2 regions of the Streptococcus porcorum genome follow, and region 2 is predicted to be linked to the other one. Evidence: predicted binding sites of a transcription regulator. Region 2 holds the regulator's gene; the other holds the start of a gene.

Region 1 (9,693 bases), on a different contig from region 2:
CTGGATGATTTGTTGAAACTGTTTAAAAAGCTTAGGTTGTAATTGTTTTAATGACATCCTGTTTCCTCAAGATAAGAAAGGATTGTCTGATAAGCTTCTGAAACAACTTCTGATAAAGGCTTACTCGCATCAATGATGACGATACGAGAATCATCTTTAGCGAGCTCAAGATAGCCCTGTCGTACTTTTTGATGCATCGAAAGCGCCTCTAAATCTAAACGATTCACCTCACGTTCATCTGCTTGCTTGATACGGCTCAATCCTTCTTCAGAAGGGACATCAAACAAAAGCGTTAAATGAGGTTTCAAACCATCTGTCGCATAAGTATTCAACCAATCAATACTTTCCTTATCCAAGCCTCGCCCATAACCCTGATAAGCCATTGAGCTATCAATAAATCGGTCCACTAAAACAATAGCCCCTCTTGATAAAGCAGGTAAAACTTTTTCAACTAAGTGTTGACGACGGGCAGCAATATATAATAAAAGCTCTGTTTTATCATCCATAGCCGTATGTTCGACATCTAGAATCACATTCCGAATGGCCTCTGCGATCCTAACACCACCTGGTTCTCTTGTTGAAATAACTTCAAGTTTCTCTTTTTGTTCTAGAAGTGGCAGGATGGCTTGTAAAACACTGGTCTTTCCTGCACCATCTGGTCCTTCAAATGAGATTAAACTACCTTTTTTCATCCTCTTCCTCAATCATGTTAATAGTCCTATTTTACCAAAATTTTACAAGAAAAGGGAGTGAAAGTAGGGGCTATTTGAAAAATCCATCCCACTATCACTCCTTCATTCTTTTAAAAACCAACTTTCGCTTTTGTTCTCTCAATAGCCTCAACTTCAAAGCCCTTAGCTTCGATCTTAGCTTTTAAAGCTTCTAAATCAACGTCACCTTCTAACTGTACCTCAATTGCAATCTTACCTGATTTTCGAGGTAGATGTAAAGTACTCTTGATATTCAAGTTTTCTTCTACAATAATACGTAAAAGGTCTCCTAAAACACCAACCTTATCATCAGCCAAGACATGAAGGCGAGCTCCTTCTTCACCGTATCCTGAAATTTGTAAAAAGGCACGAAAAACATCCTTATCAGTGATAATTCCTGAGACCATATCATTATCCATAACAGGCAAGACACCAATACTATGTTTAATCATTAGATAAATCGCATCTTCTAAGCTAGCATATTTAGAAACTGTGACAACATCTTTAATCATGACATCACGAATTTTTGTCTTATTGAGCAAATAATTCATTTCATAAATAGACAAACTTGTCGCTTTAGATGGACTAGCCTCAGCAATAGTACCTTCTGTTACCAAACCAACTAACTTATCATTTTCAATAACAGGTAAACGACGAAGCCCTTGCTCACGCATAATTTCTGAAACATGGGCAACTGTTGTATCTGGAGATACATACACGACTTTTTTAGTCATAAAATCTTTTACTGACATTTCTCTAGCCTCCATCTTTTTGATACTTTTATTATATCACATTTTGTAATCGTTTACGAAAACTTTATGAAAATATTTTGGCTAAATCAAACTTTGTTTCTTTCCTCTTCTATCATCAAGAACTGAGCCAAAACTAGATAAAAGAAAATAATAGCAAAAAAGGAGCCACTAACTGCTCCTTTTTTCTAATCATTAACCACCTAGATAAGCTTTACGAACCTCATCTGATGTTAAAAGTTCTTGACCTGTACCAGAAAGAACAATCTTACCAGTTTCAAGAACATAACCACGATCAGCAATAGATAATGCTTTATTGGCATTTTGCTCAATCAATAGAACAGTTGTCCCTTGCTTTTGAATATCTTGAATAATATCAAAGATTTCTTGGATAAAGATTGGGGCAAGTCCCATAGACGGTTCATCTAACAACAAAAGTTTAGGTTGGCTCATCAGCGCACGCCCCATGGCAAGCATCTGTTGCTCCCCACCTGAGAGGGTTGCCGCATCTTGATTTTTACGTTCTTCTAGACGTGGAAAACGTGCAAAGATTTTCTTTAGATTAGCTTGATTTTCTTCACGGTTATTACGTAAGAAAGCTCCCATCTCTAAGTTTTCCATAACTGTTAAACCAGCAAAAACATGACGTCCTTCTGGAACTTGTGATAAACCATCTGCCACAATTTTACGAGCAGGAACCTTTTGGATTTCTTGTCCTAAAAATTCAATTTTTCCAGCCGAGGGACGAACAAGACCTGAAATAGTCCGTAAAATAGAGGTTTTACCTGCACCGTTAGCCCCAATAAGAGTGACAACTTCACCTTCATTAACCTCAAAGCTAACATCTTTGACTGCTTCAATCACACCATATTTTACAGATAGGTTATCTACTTTCAACATCGCCATTATGCCTCACCTCCAAGATAAGCTTCAATAACACGTTTATTGTTTTTGATTTCATCTGGTGTTCCATGGGCAATTAAGCGACCATATTCCAGAACATAGATGCGTTCTGTAACTTCCATTACCAAGCTCATATCGTGTTCAATCAAAATAATGGTAATTCCAAACTCTTCTTTAATTTTTCGAATCAGACCTGTTAATTCTGCTGTCTCTTGAGGGTTCATCCCTGCAGCTGGCTCATCTAGAAACAGAATTTTAGGTTCTGTTGCAAGGGCACGAACAATTTCCAAGCGACGTTGTTGCCCGTAAGGAAGATTTTTAGCTAATGTCTCAGCATCACCATCTAAATCAAATATTGCCAAAAGGTCCAAAGCTTTTTGACGCAATTCTTCTTCATTTTGATAAAATTTTGGCAAACGTAAAAAACTCGCTAAAATGTGTGGTTTACGATTATTACCAAGTCCAATTAAAACATTATCAAGTACCGTCATATCCTTAAACAAGCGAATGTTTTGGAAGGTACGTGATAAACCTAGTGAAGCAATAGTATAAGGTGCTTTACCATTTAAAACAGTACCATCAAGCGTAACAGTTCCCTCACTTGGCTCATAAACACCTGTCAAGAGGTTGAAAAGAGTTGTCTTACCAGCTCCATTAGGACCAATGAGCCCTACTAACTCTCCCTCGTTTAATTCCATTGTCACATCACCTACGGCAGTCAAGCCACCGAAGTTTTTGGTTAAATTTTTAACTTCAAGAAGTGCCATTAGTTTTTGCCCTCCTTATCTTTTTTAAAGAATTTCATTAGACTGAACTCTTTTGTTCCAAGTAAACCACCTGGGCGGAATACCATAACAAGAATTAAGGCTAATGAGTAAATAATCATACGAAGATCAGAGACATTTTGCAAGAACATATTTAGAACACCTAGAACAATTGCTGCAACAATAGTACCTGTCATTGAACCAAGTCCACCAAATACCGCAATAATCAAGAATTCAATTGATTTCATGATTGTAAAGTCTTTAGGCATGACTGTTCCGATATAACCAACTTGTAAGGATCCTGCGATACTAGCTGTGATAGCTGCCAAAACAAAAGCCATTACCTTAACCTTGGTGGTATTAACACCCATTGACTCTGCTGCGATTTCATCTTCACGAACAGCAATCACCTCACGTCCTATTGGGCTACGTAAGAAATTGACGGTTAAAACAGTTGTTAAAACAACAAAGACAAAAACAACTGGCCAAGTCGTATATTCCAGAATCCCCGTTAGACCAGCCGCACCGTTTGTCAAGTCTCCACCATTGACAATGGCCATACGAATAATCTCAGCAACACCAAGTGTAGCAATAGCAAGATAATCTCCCTTCAAACGAAGAGTTGGAATGCCTACAACAAGTGCAATAATAGCCGCCAAAACAGCGCCCACAAGCATAGAGAGATAAAATCCTGCAAAGGTAGGATTTGAGGTTGTCAGAATAGCCGTTGCATAGGCCCCAATTGCCATAAAGCCAGCTTGACCTAGTGAAAATTGCCCTGAAAAACCTAAAACGAGGTTAATTCCCACAGCCATAATGATATTAATCCCAATCTGCATTAAAATTTGTACATAATAAAGATTAATAACACCAGCCATCGCTAAAGCATAAATAATACCATAAGTAGCTAGAATAAGTGCTAACCAAGTTAAATTAACTTTTAAATTTTTCTTCATTACTTACACCTTCTCTTTCACATTTTTACCAAGGATCCCCGCTGGACGAACGAGAAGAATGATGATCAAAATAGCATAAACAATCGCGTCTTTGAAACTTGATAAACCAATTGAAACAGAGAAAGTTTCTAAAAGTCCAATAACAAAACCACCGATAGCGGCTCCTGGAATAATTCCAATACCACCTAATACAGCAGCGACAAAGGCTTTAATACCTGGTGTCATCCCCATAAGAGGATCAATCGCATTGTAATAAAGACCAATCAAGCACCCCGCAGCCCCTGCTAAAGCTGATCCCAAAGCAAAAGTAAAGCTGATTGTACGGTTAACATTAATCCCCATCAACTGTGCCGCATCACTATCAACAGACACCGCACGCATGGCTTTTCCCATCTTTGTTTGCTTAACAATAAAGTTTAAACCAAGCATCAAGACAATTGAAACAGCCAAAATCGTTAACTGGACGTTAGTTACCGCTACAGGTCCTAAATGATAACGTACTGTTTCAAGAGCTTGAGGAAAGGCACGTGTATTAGCACCTACAAAATAAACCATCCCATACTCTAAAAGGAAAGATACCCCAATTGCTGTAATCAAGGCTGCAATACGCGTTGAATTTCTCAGTGGACGATAGGCTAAAAACTCAATGACAACACCTAAAAGTGCTGTCAAGGCCATTGTTAAGACCAGAGCCACAAAAAAGTTCATCTTAAAGGCATTAATCAAATAATAACCAATAAACGCACCCATCATGTATAAATCACCATGAGCAAAGTTTATGAGCTTGATAATACCATAAACCATTGTATAACCTAATGCTAAGAGGGCATAAACACTTCCTAGAATTAAGCCATTGACAAGTTGTTGAACCATGTTTTCACCAAACTTTCTATAACATAATAATATCTGGAAAAGGAGCTTTCCTTTCCCAGATACTGTAATTTTTAGATATATTATTTAACCTCAACGACAGTTGCAGAATCTTCTTTACCGTCTTTGAGACCAATCATAATTGCTGACTTAACAGGATTGTGTTTTTCATCAATTGTTGTTTTACCTGTTACCCCATCAAAATCCTTAATCTTAGCAAAGTTCTTAGCAATTTCGCTTGAGTTTTCAGCATTCTCTGCAGCTTCTGCTACCATGTAAACAGAATCATAAGCAAGTGCAGCAAACATGTTTGGTTCTTCACCATATTTTGCTTTATATGACTCTACAAATTTAGCAGCTTTATCAGATAAATCAACTTTTGTTGAGTAACCAGAAACATAATAAACATTGTTTGTTCCTGCTGCTGTAGCATTTTCAATGAATTTTTCATCGCTAAAGCCGTCAGGTCCAAGAATTGGTTTATCAATCCCCATGTCACGCGCTTGTTTTGTAATTAAACCTGTTTCAGTGTAGTAACCAGGCATAATGATCGCATCAAACTCTTTATCTTTGATTTTTGTTAAAGCAGCTTGGAAGTCTTTATCACCAGCTTGGAAAGTTTCTTCTACAACAATTTCCCCTTTATATTCGTTTTTAAACTCATTGGCGATGCCTTTGGCATAGTCACTTGAGTTATCATAATAAAGGACAACTTTTTTAGCTGAAAGGTTTTCTGTAGCATATTGTGCCAAAACTTGACCTTGGAAACTATCTTGGAAAGTCGTACGGAAAACGTACTCTTTTACTTTTCCATCTGCATAAGTTAGGCTGTCTTGTGTACCAGAAGGTGTTACAAGAGGAACTGCTGCTTTTGTTGCTGCTGGTGTTGCTGCTGCTGTAGCACCAGAAGTTGCAGGTCCAATCATCACATTAACCTTGTTTTGAGTGACTAAGCTGCTAGCAACAGATGCCGCTTCATTGTTTTCAGACTTGTTATCTTTTGAAACAATTTCAAGCTCTTTTCCATCTACACCACCTGCTTTATTGATTTCATCAACAGCAAGCTCCGCAGCATTTTTTTGAACTTGACCGTAAGCCGCAACTGCTCCACTCAACTCAAAGTTCAAACCAACTTTAATCGTATCTCCAACTTCTGTACCAGTCGATGAAGACGAGCCACTAGGCGCTGCCCCACAGGCTGCAAGAACAGCTGTACTCGCAAAAGCAAGAGCTGCTAATGTTAATTTCTTTTTCATCTCTATATCTCCTTAAAGTTATCTAAAAATATACGTTAATAAGAATACTGAATTATCTGATAATTGTCAAGCTATTGGGACTATTTTTTTCGATATCCAGTTTTTCTTGATGAAGATTCCCTACAAAATTTTGATCAATCGCTTTATAGGATGAGACTTTAATATCTTTAACAAACTTCTGTTTTTCCAAATAACCCACAACTTCGTCTAAGTCAGCCACATCAATATACAACACAAGATAACGCAATCGTCTAGAATGGTAATGAACATCACCAAATTTAGACACTTTTCTAGCATCACGATTGTAGTAAAGATAGACCGCAACACCTATCCGATCTTTTTTGTCCACGATTAGCTATTCCTTTCTCTAATATGATGGCCTTTAGCATGAGGACGTCTATGAGGTGATAAAGGCAGGGCTTCATCTACAAAAATATCCTCCGATACACTTTTGGCTAAATAATGACTAACGGTCGATAAGAGTACTTGTAAATCATGCTCTGCCTGTCGCATTTCTTGAACTAAAGGATCCAAATCAAGTTGCCTTTTTTGTAATAGCCACTCTTTTTTTAAGACCTTTAATTCTTCTCTGTAGGGCAAATAGGCCTTTTGATTTTCAAAATCTTGATTTAAAGCAGAGAACAGTTGCAACTTTTCTTGTAAAGAAGTATTCTCCTGAAAACGAGTTTTTACTTTTTTATAATTTTTGACCTCTTTTGTTTCCAAAATGGACGCTACTAAAGCATCAATCGCATCGTCAATCTCTATTAATTCTTGATTTATTTCTAGCATATAAAGATTATATCAAAAAAAAGAAGTGGAGACTAGGTTGCTCCACTTCCACCTTTTTGATTTTATTTTAAATCATTATTAGCCATAATATCATCAATAAAGCCATATTCTAATGTTTCTTGCGCACTCATCCAGTAATCACGTTCCGCATCCTTATGAACTTGTTCAATTGTTTTCCCTGAATTATCAGCTAAGATTTGTTCTAAGTTTTGACGTGTTTTTAAAAGATGCTCTGCAGCGATAGCCATATCTGTTTGTTGAGTGCCACCACCTGTTCCACCCATCGGCTGGTGAATCATGTACTCAGCATTGGGTAACATGAAACGTTTTCCTTTAGTACCTGATGAGGCAATGATGGTTCCCATAGAAGCTGCAACACCCATTACAATAGTTTGGACATCAGATTTAATAAAGTTCATCGTATCTACAATTGCAAGTCCTGCCGATACGGAGCCACCTGGCGTATTGACATAAAGATAAATATCCTTTGTATTATCCTGAGCATCAAGGAATAAGAGCTGAGCAATAATAGAATTTGCCATATTATCCTCAACTGGCCCTGTCAGCATAATAATACGATCTTTTAGCAAACGTGAGTAAATATCATACGAGCGTTCACCACGGCTAGTTTGTTCAATAACTACTGGAATCATAGAATTTCTCCTTTTTCTTAGAAGTTCCTACTTCTATCAATTAAGATATTACCATTATAGCTTTTTGGTCAATCTTGGTCAAATAAAAAATTTACTATTTTTTAGAAAAAGCAAAAGGTTGAAAGAACGCTCTCAACCTTTGATAAAACTTATTTTGTCCCAAACAAACGATCACCAGCATCTCCAAGTCCTGGAACTATATAACCATTTTCATTGAGCTTTTCATCCAACGCCGCTGTGTAGATGTCAATATCTGGATGGGCATCTTGTAATTTCTTAACCCCTTCTGGTGCCGCAACTAAGCAGACAAACTTAATATTCGCTGCACCACGTTTTTTAAGAGAATCAACTGCTAAAATAGCAGAGCCCCCAGTTGCTAACATAGGATCTACAAGAAAAATTTGACGTTGATCGATATCTTCTGGCAATTTCACTAGATATTCAACGGGTTCAAGAGTCTCCTCATCACGATACATCCCAATATGACCAACCTTAGCAGCTGGAACAAGGCTAAGTAAGCCATCAACCATACCAATACCTGCACGCAAAATTGGAACGATTGCTAATTTTTTACCCGCTAACTGCTTTTGAACAGTTTTTACAATCGGTGTCTCAATCTCAACGTCCTCTAGTGGCAAATCACGTGAGACCTCATACCCCATTAACATAGCAATTTCATTAACAAGCTCACGAAAATCTTTTGTCGAGGTGCTAGTACGACGCAAAATAGAGAGTTTATGTTGGATTAGTGGATGTGAAATAACTTGAAATTTTCCCATATAATATCGCTCTTTCGAGCTTCCTACTTTCTAAAATTTTTTCTCCTTATTATACCAAACTTCAAGGGAGTTTTCATCTAGAAAGAAAAGATTTTAAAAAGTTTCAGCTAAACGGCGACAAGCTTCCACAATGATAGACCTAGGTGCTGCTGCATTTAGTCTAGCATGTAATTTCCCTTCGCGACCAAAAGTTAAACCATCATTTAAAATTAAACCAGCCTCTTTTTCCAGTTTCTCAAACAATTCCGAATGAGATAAGCCATAGTCAGAAAAATCAAGCCAAATCAAATAAGTTCCTTCTGGTTTTAAAAATTTTATTCGTGGTACTTCTTTACTCAAAAAGTCAGTAATGTAGTTGATATTATCCTCTAGAACACCTTTGAGCTCCTCTAGCCACGGTTTTCCATAAGTTAGGGCAGTCTCCGTAGCTATTAAACCTAGGCTTGAAATTTCATGCTGATTATTTCTTAGCTGAATTTTACGAAAAGCTGCGCGAAGCTCAGGATTTTTAATCAAGACAAAACTATTTTTTGTTCCCGCAATATTGAAAGTTTTAGTAGCACTACTTAAAATCACAGAAAAATCCGAAAAAGCTTCCGAAACGGTATTAAAGCTATGATGTTGATTACCGTACAAAGCCAAATCTTGATGAATTTCATCTGAAAGTAAGATAACATGATATTTTTGGCAAAGTTTTCCAATTTTTTCAAGTTCATCTTTAGACCAAACACGACCACCTGGATTATGCGGGCTACAGAAAAGATAGATTTTAACTTGATGCTCAACAATATCTTTTTCCAACTGCTCAAAGTCAATTTCAAAGTGACCATTTTTTTCAATTAAAGAATTATTAACCAGTTTTCTCTGATTTAAGGTAATTGTTCGGGCAAAAGGGGGATATACAGGTGTATTAATCAACACAGCATCTCCTTCTTTTGAAAAAGCTTGTAGGGCTACCGAAATAGCAGGAACAACTCCCTCAATCAAGGTGATATCTTCTTTTGAGATAAAGTAACCGTGCTGCTCCTTTTCCCAATTAACAATTTTATCTAACAGGCTATCTGATGTCGCATTGTAGCCATAAACACCATGCCTTGCAAATTCTTCTAAAGCTTTGGTCATTTCTGGAAAGGTCACAAAATCCATGTCAGCAATCCAAAGTGGCAACAAATTTTTATCTTCTTTTGTCGCCTGCCACTTGACAGCATTAGTTGATAAACGCTCAGGTACAGTGATAAAGTCATATTTTGTCATCTTATCC
Region 2 (9,693 bases):
TGAGATGTAAATAATATCTACCTCAGGATCTTCAAATACTTCATCAATGGTTTGATAAACTTTCTGAATATCATATTTTTGAGCAAATGCTAGACCTTTATCATAGGTACGATTGGCAACGGAGTAGAGGTTGCCGCCTAGTGACTGCAAAGCTTGAGCTAATTCATTAGCAATGACCCCAGTTCCTAGGGTAGCCCATTTGTATTGAACTAAATTTTTCATGTGATTTCTCCTTATAAAAGCGCTAACATTAGTATATCAAAAATAACGAAAAAAATTTTTTAAAAAAAGCCTTTCTTTTTATATTTTTTTTCGAATAAATAAAGTGAAGGGGAAATACACGACAAACGGATGAAGAAAATATGTTTTTCAGAAAACATATTTTCATATTTTATACAGTTTTTTAGCAAAAATTTATGCTATAATTAGTCTGAATTTGAGGAATCACTCATGACTAAATATAAAAACTATGAAAATAAATTGAAAAAATGCATGTGATAAGAAAATGGTTACATGCATTTTCTTCATGCGTATGGCGTGAGGGGAAATAGCCTAAAAAAGCAATTCTAATCTTTTTTTGTTACAATAAAAAAAGACAATACAAAGGAGTACAATGATGACACGTTATCAAGATGATTTTTATGATGCGATCAATAAAAAGTGGGAAGAAACAGCTGTTATTCCTGCTGATAAGCCAAGAACTGGTGGCTTTTCAGATTTAGCTGATGAAATAGAGGACCTAATGTTAGACACAACCGATGCTTGGTTAGCAGGTAAAGATGTCCCAACAGATCCTATTTTATCCAACTTTGTCAAGTTTCATAAGCAGGTCAGTGATTTTACAACAAGAGAAACACTCGGTGTTACCCCTGTTAAACCCTTGATTGAGGAGTATCAGGGTCTATCGTCTTTCTCAAGCTTTGCAGAGCGGATAGCAGAGTTTGAGATGGATGGCAAACCGAACCTTTTACCGTTTGGTGTAGCACCAGACTTTATGGATGCCCAGACCAACGTTTTGTGGGCAGAAGCTCCGAGCACCATTTTGCCAGACACTAGCTACTATGGCGAGGATAATGAGAAGGGAAAAGAGCTATTGGCAACATGGCGCCGATGCCAAGAAGATCTATTGCCTAAGTTTGGCTTTTCTACAGAAGAGATCAAGCATATTTTAGATGAGATGATTGCGCTTGATGCCAAATTAGCTCAATATGTTCTCTCAAGTGAGGAGTCTTCTGAGTATGCAAAGTTGTATCATCCTTATGACTGGGCAGATTTTACTAAATTGGCACCAGAACTACCTTTAGATACTATTTTTAAACACATTTTAGGACAAGTTCCAGATAAAGTGATTGTTCCAGAGGAGCGTTTTTGGACAGAGTTTGCAGCGGAGTTTTATTCTGAAAAAAATTGGACAGCCCTAAAAGCGATTTTAGTGAGAAGTGCGGCTCTTTCTTATACCTCTTACCTGACAGATGAGATTCGAGTCTTATCAGGTGCTTATAGCCGTGCTTTATCTGGTACTCCTCAAGCCATGGATCAGAAAAAAGCTGCTTTTTATTTGGCACAAGGTCCCTACAATCAAGCCCTTGGTCTTTGGTATGCGGACTTGAAGTTTTCTAAAAAAGCCAAAGCTGATGTGGAGGCGAAGGTAGCGACTATGATTGAGGTTTATAAGGAGCGCTTAGCTAATAACGACTGGCTAAAACCAGAAACACGAGATAAGGCTATCATCAAGCTAAACAGCATCACACCACATATTGGTTATCCTGAAAAATTACCAGATACCTATGCGAAAAAAGTTATTGATGACTCAGCTAGCTTGATTGAAAACGCGGCCCATCTTGCAAAAATTTCAATAGCTCATAGCTGGAGCAAGTGGAATAAGCCAGTCGATAAAAATGAGTGGGGAATGCCTGCCCACATGGTTAATGCTTACTACAATCCGCAACAAAATCAAATTGTCTTTCCAGCAGCTATCCTCCAAGCACCGTTTTATAGTTTGGAGCAGTCATCATCAGCTAATTATGGAGGAATAGGTGCTGTTATTGCTCATGAAATTTCTCATGCTTTTGATACCAATGGGGCTTCTTTTGATGAAAATGGTAGCCTTAATAATTGGTGGACAGATGAAGATTACGCTGCTTTTAAAGAGCGTACAGACAAGGTAGTGGAGCAGTTTGATGGGATTGACTTTGCAGGAGGAAAAGTCAATGGTAAGTTAACCGTTTCTGAAAATGTTGCGGATTTGGGAGGCTTGGCAGCAGCCCTTGAGGCCGCTAAAAAAGAAGCAGATTTTTCTGCTGAGGACTACTTTATCAATTTTGCTCGTATTTGGCGCATGAAGGCGCGTGAGGAATATTTGCAGTTATTGATTGCTGTAGATGTACATGCCCCAGGAAAACTTCGCACCAATGTTCAGTTGCCAAACTTTGATGATTTTATTGCTACTTTTGATGTTAAAGAAGGCGATGGGATGTGGCGAGATAAAGACAAGCGTGTCGTGATTTGGTAATACAAAAACCATTTGGGAACCCTCCCAAATGGTTTTTTAATCTTCAGAGATGTTTAAAGTCATTGTCTTAGTATCAATAGAAATGTTGGCGCCAATTGTAATAGTAAAAAGAGGCTGAGTATGGGCAAAATCTAGGTCATAAAGTACAGGGATAGTCTTAAGTAGAGGGTATTTGTCTAAAATCGCTTTAAAAATTTCCTCAGTCATCTCTGTTTCTTTAGGGAAACGACCAAAAACAACTGCCTTGGGGTTTGGATAGGCTTGTAGGATGGCTGTTAAATGTCTAAGTATCGTATAATAGTGATTGCCTTCAGCTTCCTCCAGAAATAGAACATAGTTCTCAACTTTCGGTGCAAACTCAGTTCCTGTTAGAAGATTAAACGTTGAGATATTTCCTCCAATGATAGTACCATGAGCTGTTCCTTCTTGATAAACTTTCCACTCAGTTGGTTTGAAGTGTCTTGTTTGAGAGGGATCATACCAAGCATCGCTAGACCATTCTTGACTAGGTTCCAAGTGGTAATTGGTGTGGCTCAGAGCGCGATGCCACATTTTTGTTTGATAGGTTTGCCCTTCTATCATTTTAAAACTAGAGAAAGAAGGTCCCATATAAGTTTTAAGACCTGTTTTGGCATAAATGCCGTTTAAAAGGGCAGTCGTATCGGAATACCCACAAAAAATTTTCGGATTGTTTCGGATGAGATCGTAATCTAGATAAGGTAACAATTCGTTACAGTTAAATCCTCCAATAGTTGTCATAATAACATGGATCATTGGATCGGCAAATGCTGCATGTAAATCTGCGACACGACTTTTTATAGAGGATGAATAAAATCTATCATTTTCAAAATAATGCTCAGAGAAGGACACTGTAAAGCCCAGTTCTTCTAATTTTCTTTTGGCAGATAAATTGGCTTTAAATCCCCCTAAACGTTCGATAGAACTAGATGGGCTAAGAACACGGATATGATCACCCTTAGTTAATTTTTTCATCACCAAACCTCCTTTATTAAAGTGTTAACAGTATAGCAGATGCATTAGAAGGAGTAAAGGATAGGGAGTGATTGTTAATGTTGTAAAACTTCTTTTAGTGAATAGATAGAAAGTTTAGCGATTACATTTATCAGCATATCAACAAAAAAAAAGCCCGATTTACGGACTTTTTAGGAGAACTCTTATTAAATTGAGTTATAAAAGGCGGTAGACGGATTTGAACCGACGATCAAGCTTTTGCAGAGCCGTGCCTTACCACTTGGCTATACCGCCACAACACCATTTATTTTATCGTAAGATAATCAGAATGTCAAGACATAAAAGTGATTTTTATGCAAGAGTTAACCACAAATGGCTTGTCAATCCTCATTTTTTTTGGTATGATAGTAAGGTCGCAATAGCGATAATACTCATCTTGGACCAATTGTGGTCTTGTTGCCGCAAGGTGAGACTGCAAGTCGAAGTCTAGGAGAGGAAAAAACAAAAAAGGAGACATTACTCATGGCAGTAATTTCAATGAAACAACTTCTTGAGGCTGGTGTACACTTTGGTCACCAAACTCGTCGCTGGAATCCTAAGATGGCTAAGTACATCTTTACTGAGCGTAACGGTATCCACGTTATCGACCTTCAACAAACTGTAAAATTGGCTGATCAAGCTTACGAATTTGTTCGTGATGCAGCAGCTAACGATGCGGTTATCTTGTTCGTAGGAACTAAGAAGCAAGCTTCAGAAGCAGTTAAAGAAGAAGCAGAACGTGCTGGTCAATACTACATCAACCACCGTTGGTTGGGTGGAACATTGACAAACTGGTCAACAATCCAAAAACGTATCGCACGCCTTAAAGAAATCAACAAAATGGAAGAAGAAGGAACTTTTGAAGTTCTTCCTAAGAAAGAAGTTGCACTTCTTAACAAACAACGTGACCGTCTTGAAAAATTCTTAGGTGGTATCGCTGATATGCCTCGCATCCCAGATGTGATGTACGTTGTTGACCCACACAAAGAACAAATCGCAGTTAAAGAAGCTAAAAAACTTGGTATCCCAGTTGTAGCTATGGTTGATACAAACGCTGATCCAGATGAGATCGATGTTATCATCCCAGCTAACGATGATGCTATCCGCGCTGTTAAATTGATCACTTCTAAATTGGCTGACGCTATCATTGAAGGTCGTCAAGGTGAAGATTCAGTTGCAGCTGTTGAAGCTGAATTGGCTGGTGAAGAAGCTACTGCAGATTCAATCGAAGAAATCGTTGAAGTTGTAGAAGGTTCTAACTAATCATAAAACAAGACTAAGATTAGGTCTTAGAGGAGAAAAACTCTCCACCCAATTAAGTAACTTGTAAACGGGGCAGCAGCAAACCGCTCTGCTCTCGTTTTTTTATATCAAACTTTGGAGGAATTTAGAAATGGCAAACATTACTGCAGCTCTCGTTAAAGAATTGCGTGAAAAATCAGGTGCCGGCGTTATGGACGCTAAAAAAGCCCTTGTAGAAACTGAAGGTGATATCGAAAAAGCGATTGAATTACTTCGCGAAAAAGGTATGGCTAAGGCAGCTAAAAAAGCTGACCGCGTTGCTGCTGAAGGTTTGACAGGTGTTTATGTTGACGGTAACGTCGCAGCAGTTGTTGAAGTTAATGCTGAAACAGACTTTGTTGCGAAAAACGCTCAATTTGTTGAGTTGGTAGAAGAAACTGCAAAAGCTATTGTTGCAGCTAAACCAGCTAACAACGAAGAAGCACTTGCAATCAAATTGCCTTCAGGTGAGACACTTGAAGAAGCTTATGTTAATGCAACAGCTACAATCGGTGAGAAAATCTCATTCCGTCGCTTTGCTTTGATCGAAAAAACTGATGAGCAAGCCTTTGGTGCTTACCAACACAATGGTGGACGTATTGGTGTTATCTCAGTTATCGAAGGTGGCGATGAAACACTTGCAAAACAAGTATCAATGCACATTGCTGCGATGAACCCAACAGTGCTTTCATACACTGAACTTGATGAGCAATTCATCAAAGATGAGTTAGCGCAATTGAACCACAAAATTGAGCAAGATAACGAATCACGTGCAATGGTTAACAAACCAGCTCTTCCATTCCTTAAATATGGATCTAAAGCACAATTGACTGATGACGTTATTGCACAAGCTGAAGAAGATATCAAAGCAGAACTTGCTGCTGAAGGTAAACCAGAAAAAATCTGGGATAAAATCATTCCAGGTAAAATGGATCGCTTTATGCTTGACAATACTCAAGTTGACCAAGCTTACACACTTCTTGCACAAGTTTACATCATGGACGATAGCAAAACAGTTGAAGCTTACCTTGACTCAGTAAACGCTAAAGCAGTTGAATTTGCACGCTTTGAAGTTGGTGAAGGTATTGAAAAAGCTGCTAACGACTTTGAATCAGAAGTTGCAGCAACTATGGCAGCAGCCCTTAACAACTAATAGAGTAAAAGTTGAAACTCCAGTCTTTTAGGCTGGGGTTTTTCTTTATGATATTTGAGAATGAGGATTTTTAGTTTTCAAATAGGTGAAAATTCGGTATAATAATAGTCAGTTAATGTCAAAGAAAACTTGAAAGGAGAAGAGTCATGCCTTCTAAAAATGCATCAGATCATATTGAGGAATACATTAAGGATCTTTTAGCACAATCCGATTTTGCTGAGATTCAACGTAGTAGTTTGGCAGATAGCTTTCAAGTGGTTCCTAGTCAAATCAACTATGTGATTAAAACCCGCTTTACTGAAAGTAGAGGCTATATTGTTGAGAGTAAACGAGGAGGGGGCGGTTATATCCGTATTGCTAAAATTCGATTTTCTGATCAACATCAAATGTTAGGGAGTTTAATTGGCTCTTTAGGTGATCGGATTAGTGAGCAGGAATTTACGGATTTGATCCAATTATTGTTTGACGAGGCTATCATTAGTGAGCGTGAAGGAAATATTATTTTAGCTAGTGGTCTGGATAGCGTTTTAGGATCCGATGCGGCTACTATCCGTCCACGTCTTTTGGCAAAAATTTTACAACGTTTAGATAGAAAAGGATATTAGAATGAAACGCTATTCAACTAAGCTAGAACAAGCCTTCGCCAAGGCTCAGTTTATAGCTAATAAATTTGATACGGACTATTTGGAAAGTTGGCAGTTATTATTGGCTTTCCTTCATTTCCAAGATTCTATTGCAGGTCAGGTTTTAGATTCTTTGCAAGTTAGCTTTGAAGAGTTTATGGCTGCGACTTTAGCGGTAACTGCTCGGAAGGAGACCTTATCTCAGAGAGAAGAGATGGTCTTTTTTAGACAATCTCCTGCTTTGGAACTGATTATGAATAAAGCTTATGCCATTTCAAAAGTGGTACATCAAGATGAAGTGGGAAGCGAGCATGTTTTGATGGCGATGTTGCTCCTTCCTGATTTGTATCCTGCACGTATTTTAGCGACACTTGGAACATCTAGTCATCTTGAGGCACCTTCTTTTCGATTGGCAGATGTTAGAAAATCTATTGACCAAATTGCGGGTTATACTAAGGCACAAGTTAAAGCTATCCGTCAACTAGATAAACCTAAAGCTAGTCCAGCTATGATGGATATGATGAAACCACAATCGACAGCTGGAGATCTAGCGGATTTTACACGCGATTTGACAGATCTTGCTCGTAATGGTCAGATTGATCCTGTTGTGGGACGTGATAAAGAAATCACGCGTATGGTCCAGATTTTAAGTCGCAAAACCAAAAACAACCCCGTATTAGTTGGTGAAGCTGGTGTGGGGAAAACGGCTTTAGCTTATGGCTTAGCTCAACGCATTTTATCTGGTGATGTACCAGAAAATCTATCTAAAATGCGTGTTTTAGAGCTTGATATGATGTCTGTGGTTGCTGGAACTCGTTTTCGTGGGGATTTTGAAGAGCGGATGAATCAAATCATTTCAGATATTGAAGAAGACGGTCATATTATTTTATTTATTGATGAGTTACACACGATTATGGGATCAGGTAGTGGTATTGACTCCACTCTTGATGCTGCCAATATCTTGAAACCAGCCCTTGCCCGCGGCAGCTTACGCACTTTGGGGGCAACAACCCAAGATGAATATCAAAAACATATTGAAAAAGATGCGGCTCTTTCACGTCGCTTTGCCAAGGTTATGATTGAAGAGCCTTCAGTAGAAGATGCTAGCCAGATTCTCTTGGGCTTAAAGGCATCTTATGAAGATTATCATCATGTGACGATCTCAGATGAAGTGGCTCGTTTGGCTGTTAAATTAGCTCATCGTTATTTGACCAGTAAGAAGCTACCAGATTCTGCTATTGACTTATTAGATGAAGCTAGTGCAACGGCACAACAAAATCGTCCTAAAAGAGAATATAGTTTTCTAACAGATGTTGACCATGCCTTGATGAGTGGTGATCAAAGGGCTTTGCTATCAGCTCTAAAAAAAGAGGATAAAAAGAAAGATAAGCCAGCCCTTATGGTGACAGAGGAGCACGTTTTAGCAACGCTTAGCAAGTTGTCAGGAATTCCCGTTGAAAAAATGACACAATCTGATGCCAAACGCTATCTTAAGTTAGAGCAAGAACTTCATCAGCGTGTTATTGGACAAGATGAAGCGGTATCTAGTATAAGTCGCGCGATTCGTCGTAACCAGTCAGGTATTCGAACAGGTAAACGTCCAATTGGCTCTTTTATGTTTTTGGGACCGACTGGTGTTGGAAAAACAGAGTTAGCGAAAGCTTTGGCAGAACTCCTTTTTGACGATGAATCAGCTCTTATCCGTTTTGATATGAGTGAGTACATGGAAAAATTTGCAGCTAGCCGTTTAAATGGTGCGCCTCCAGGTTATGTAGGCTACGATCAAGGGGGTGAGCTGACAGAAAAAGTCCGTAACAAACCGTACTCTGTTCTACTATTTGATGAAGTGGAAAAAGCTCACCCAGATATCTTTAATGTTCTCCTTCAAGTTTTAGATGATGGTGTCTTGACAGATAGTCGTGGTCGTAAGGTAGATTTTTCAAATACTATTATCATTATGACCTCCAACCTTGGAGCGACAGCTCTTCGTGATGAAAAGACTGTTGGATTTGGGACAAAAGCCCTTGTTCATGATGATGATGCCATGCAAAAACGTATTCTGGAAGAATTGAAAAAAGCCTATCGTCCAGAATTTATCAACCGTATTGACGAGAAAGTTGTTTTCCATAGCTTGACAGAAGACAATATGCGTGATATTGTCAAAATTATGGTAAAACCTTTAATTGCAACATTATCTGAAAAAGGAATAACCTTAAAATTCCAACCTTCAGCTTTGAAACACTTAGCTGAAATAGGCTATGATGTTGAAATGGGAGCCCGTCCGCTTCGTCGTACCTTGCAGACAGAGGTAGAAGATCGCTTGGCAGAACTCCTCTTATCAGGTGAATTGACCGCTGGTCAAACGCTAAAAGTGGGAATTACTAAAGGCAAGATGAAGTTTGATATCAGCTAGGAGTAATATAGTTAGACTACTTTAGGGATAAGTGATAAGGGAGATGCCTATGCCGATTCAGAAAAAAGGTTACTATCGGTGGAAGAATTTTCAATGATTAAAGGCGAGGTGTATTTTCTATGACAAAAACAGAGTTGCTAAATCAGCTGACAGCTGTTTGTGATGACAGTGACGTCAGGGCTAGTCGGGAGCTGTGTTCTTATTTTGAAGAGTCTTTGAAAATGTGTGAGTCTATTCAAAAAGAGGATGAGCTCCTAAGACTACAAGCAGAAATCAGCCAAAGGATTTCTCTTTATCTCATGCTTAATCGCTATAAGGCGCCTAAGTGTGTGATAGGGTTGGGGACTTGCTTATCTAGTTCGGTTCCTAAGGAGCGAGGGAAACTGTCTTTTTGGCTGATGTTGTCTCAAAGTTTATCAGGTCTTTTTCGCTAACTGGAGGTAATGATGAGAAATAGATCACCTTATCTTATATCAGGTAAAATTGTTAGTATTGTGATAGATAGCATTGTATTTGCTCTCTTTATCATTCATATTGCCCAGCCTAAACTAGATTTTATGAACTTGTCGATGGTTTTGAGTGTGTTACATAGTATTGTGTTTGTGCTAGCTTATGTTTTAGTCAGTAAAACGACTGGTATGTCAGTACTTCTAGGCAACCTGAATCTTTGGTTAGCTGGTGTGCTTGGTTTACTCTTGTT

What was found. Region 2 encodes CtsR, which represses protease genes until heat stress. Its sites were predicted from a motif close to TTGGTCAAAAAAGGTCAAANA; they were not measured.
Region 1: the regulator CtsR is predicted to act here: its motif matches at 7,718-7,738, upstream of ACVRWY_RS07785 (ATP-dependent Clp protease proteolytic subunit).

The regions. Positions count from the first base shown of each region.
Region 1 is NZ_JBRUDG010000031.1:9,203-18,895, forward strand. Features, by position in the region: gene ACVRWY_RS07735 (DNA polymerase III subunit delta') at 1-57, opposite strand, end outside; gene tmk (dTMP kinase) at 48-692, opposite strand; gene ACVRWY_RS07745 (CBS and ACT domain-containing protein) at 803-1,462, opposite strand; gene ACVRWY_RS07750 (ABC transporter ATP-binding protein) at 1,655-2,365, opposite strand; gene ACVRWY_RS07755 (ABC transporter ATP-binding protein) at 2,365-3,129, opposite strand; gene ACVRWY_RS07760 (branched-chain amino acid ABC transporter permease) at 3,129-4,082, opposite strand; gene ACVRWY_RS07765 (branched-chain amino acid ABC transporter permease) at 4,086-4,955, opposite strand; gene ACVRWY_RS07770 (ABC transporter substrate-binding protein) at 5,036-6,208, opposite strand; gene ACVRWY_RS07775 (DUF2129 domain-containing protein) at 6,261-6,557, opposite strand; gene ACVRWY_RS07780 (YlbF/YmcA family competence regulator) at 6,560-7,000, opposite strand; gene ACVRWY_RS07785 (ATP-dependent Clp protease proteolytic subunit) at 7,063-7,653, opposite strand; gene upp (uracil phosphoribosyltransferase) at 7,803-8,432, opposite strand; gene ACVRWY_RS07795 (MalY/PatB family protein) at 8,526-9,686, opposite strand; gene ACVRWY_RS07800 (cystathionine gamma-synthase) at 9,688-9,693, opposite strand, start outside.
Region 2 is NZ_JBRUDG010000012.1:5,457-15,149, reverse strand. Features, by position in the region: gene ACVRWY_RS04590 (Gfo/Idh/MocA family protein) at 1-222, opposite strand, end outside; gene ACVRWY_RS04585 (M13 family metallopeptidase) at 617-2,512, shown strand; gene ACVRWY_RS04580 (S66 family peptidase) at 2,549-3,505, opposite strand; tRNA gene ACVRWY_RS04575 (tRNA-Cys) at 3,708-3,778, opposite strand; gene rpsB (30S ribosomal protein S2) at 4,007-4,786, shown strand; gene tsf (translation elongation factor Ts) at 4,917-5,957, shown strand; gene ACVRWY_RS04560 (CtsR family transcriptional regulator) at 6,104-6,562, shown strand; gene ACVRWY_RS04555 (ATP-dependent Clp protease ATP-binding subunit) at 6,564-8,993, shown strand; gene ACVRWY_RS04550 (bacteriocin immunity protein) at 9,113-9,427, shown strand; gene ACVRWY_RS04545 (hypothetical protein) at 9,440-9,693, shown strand, end outside.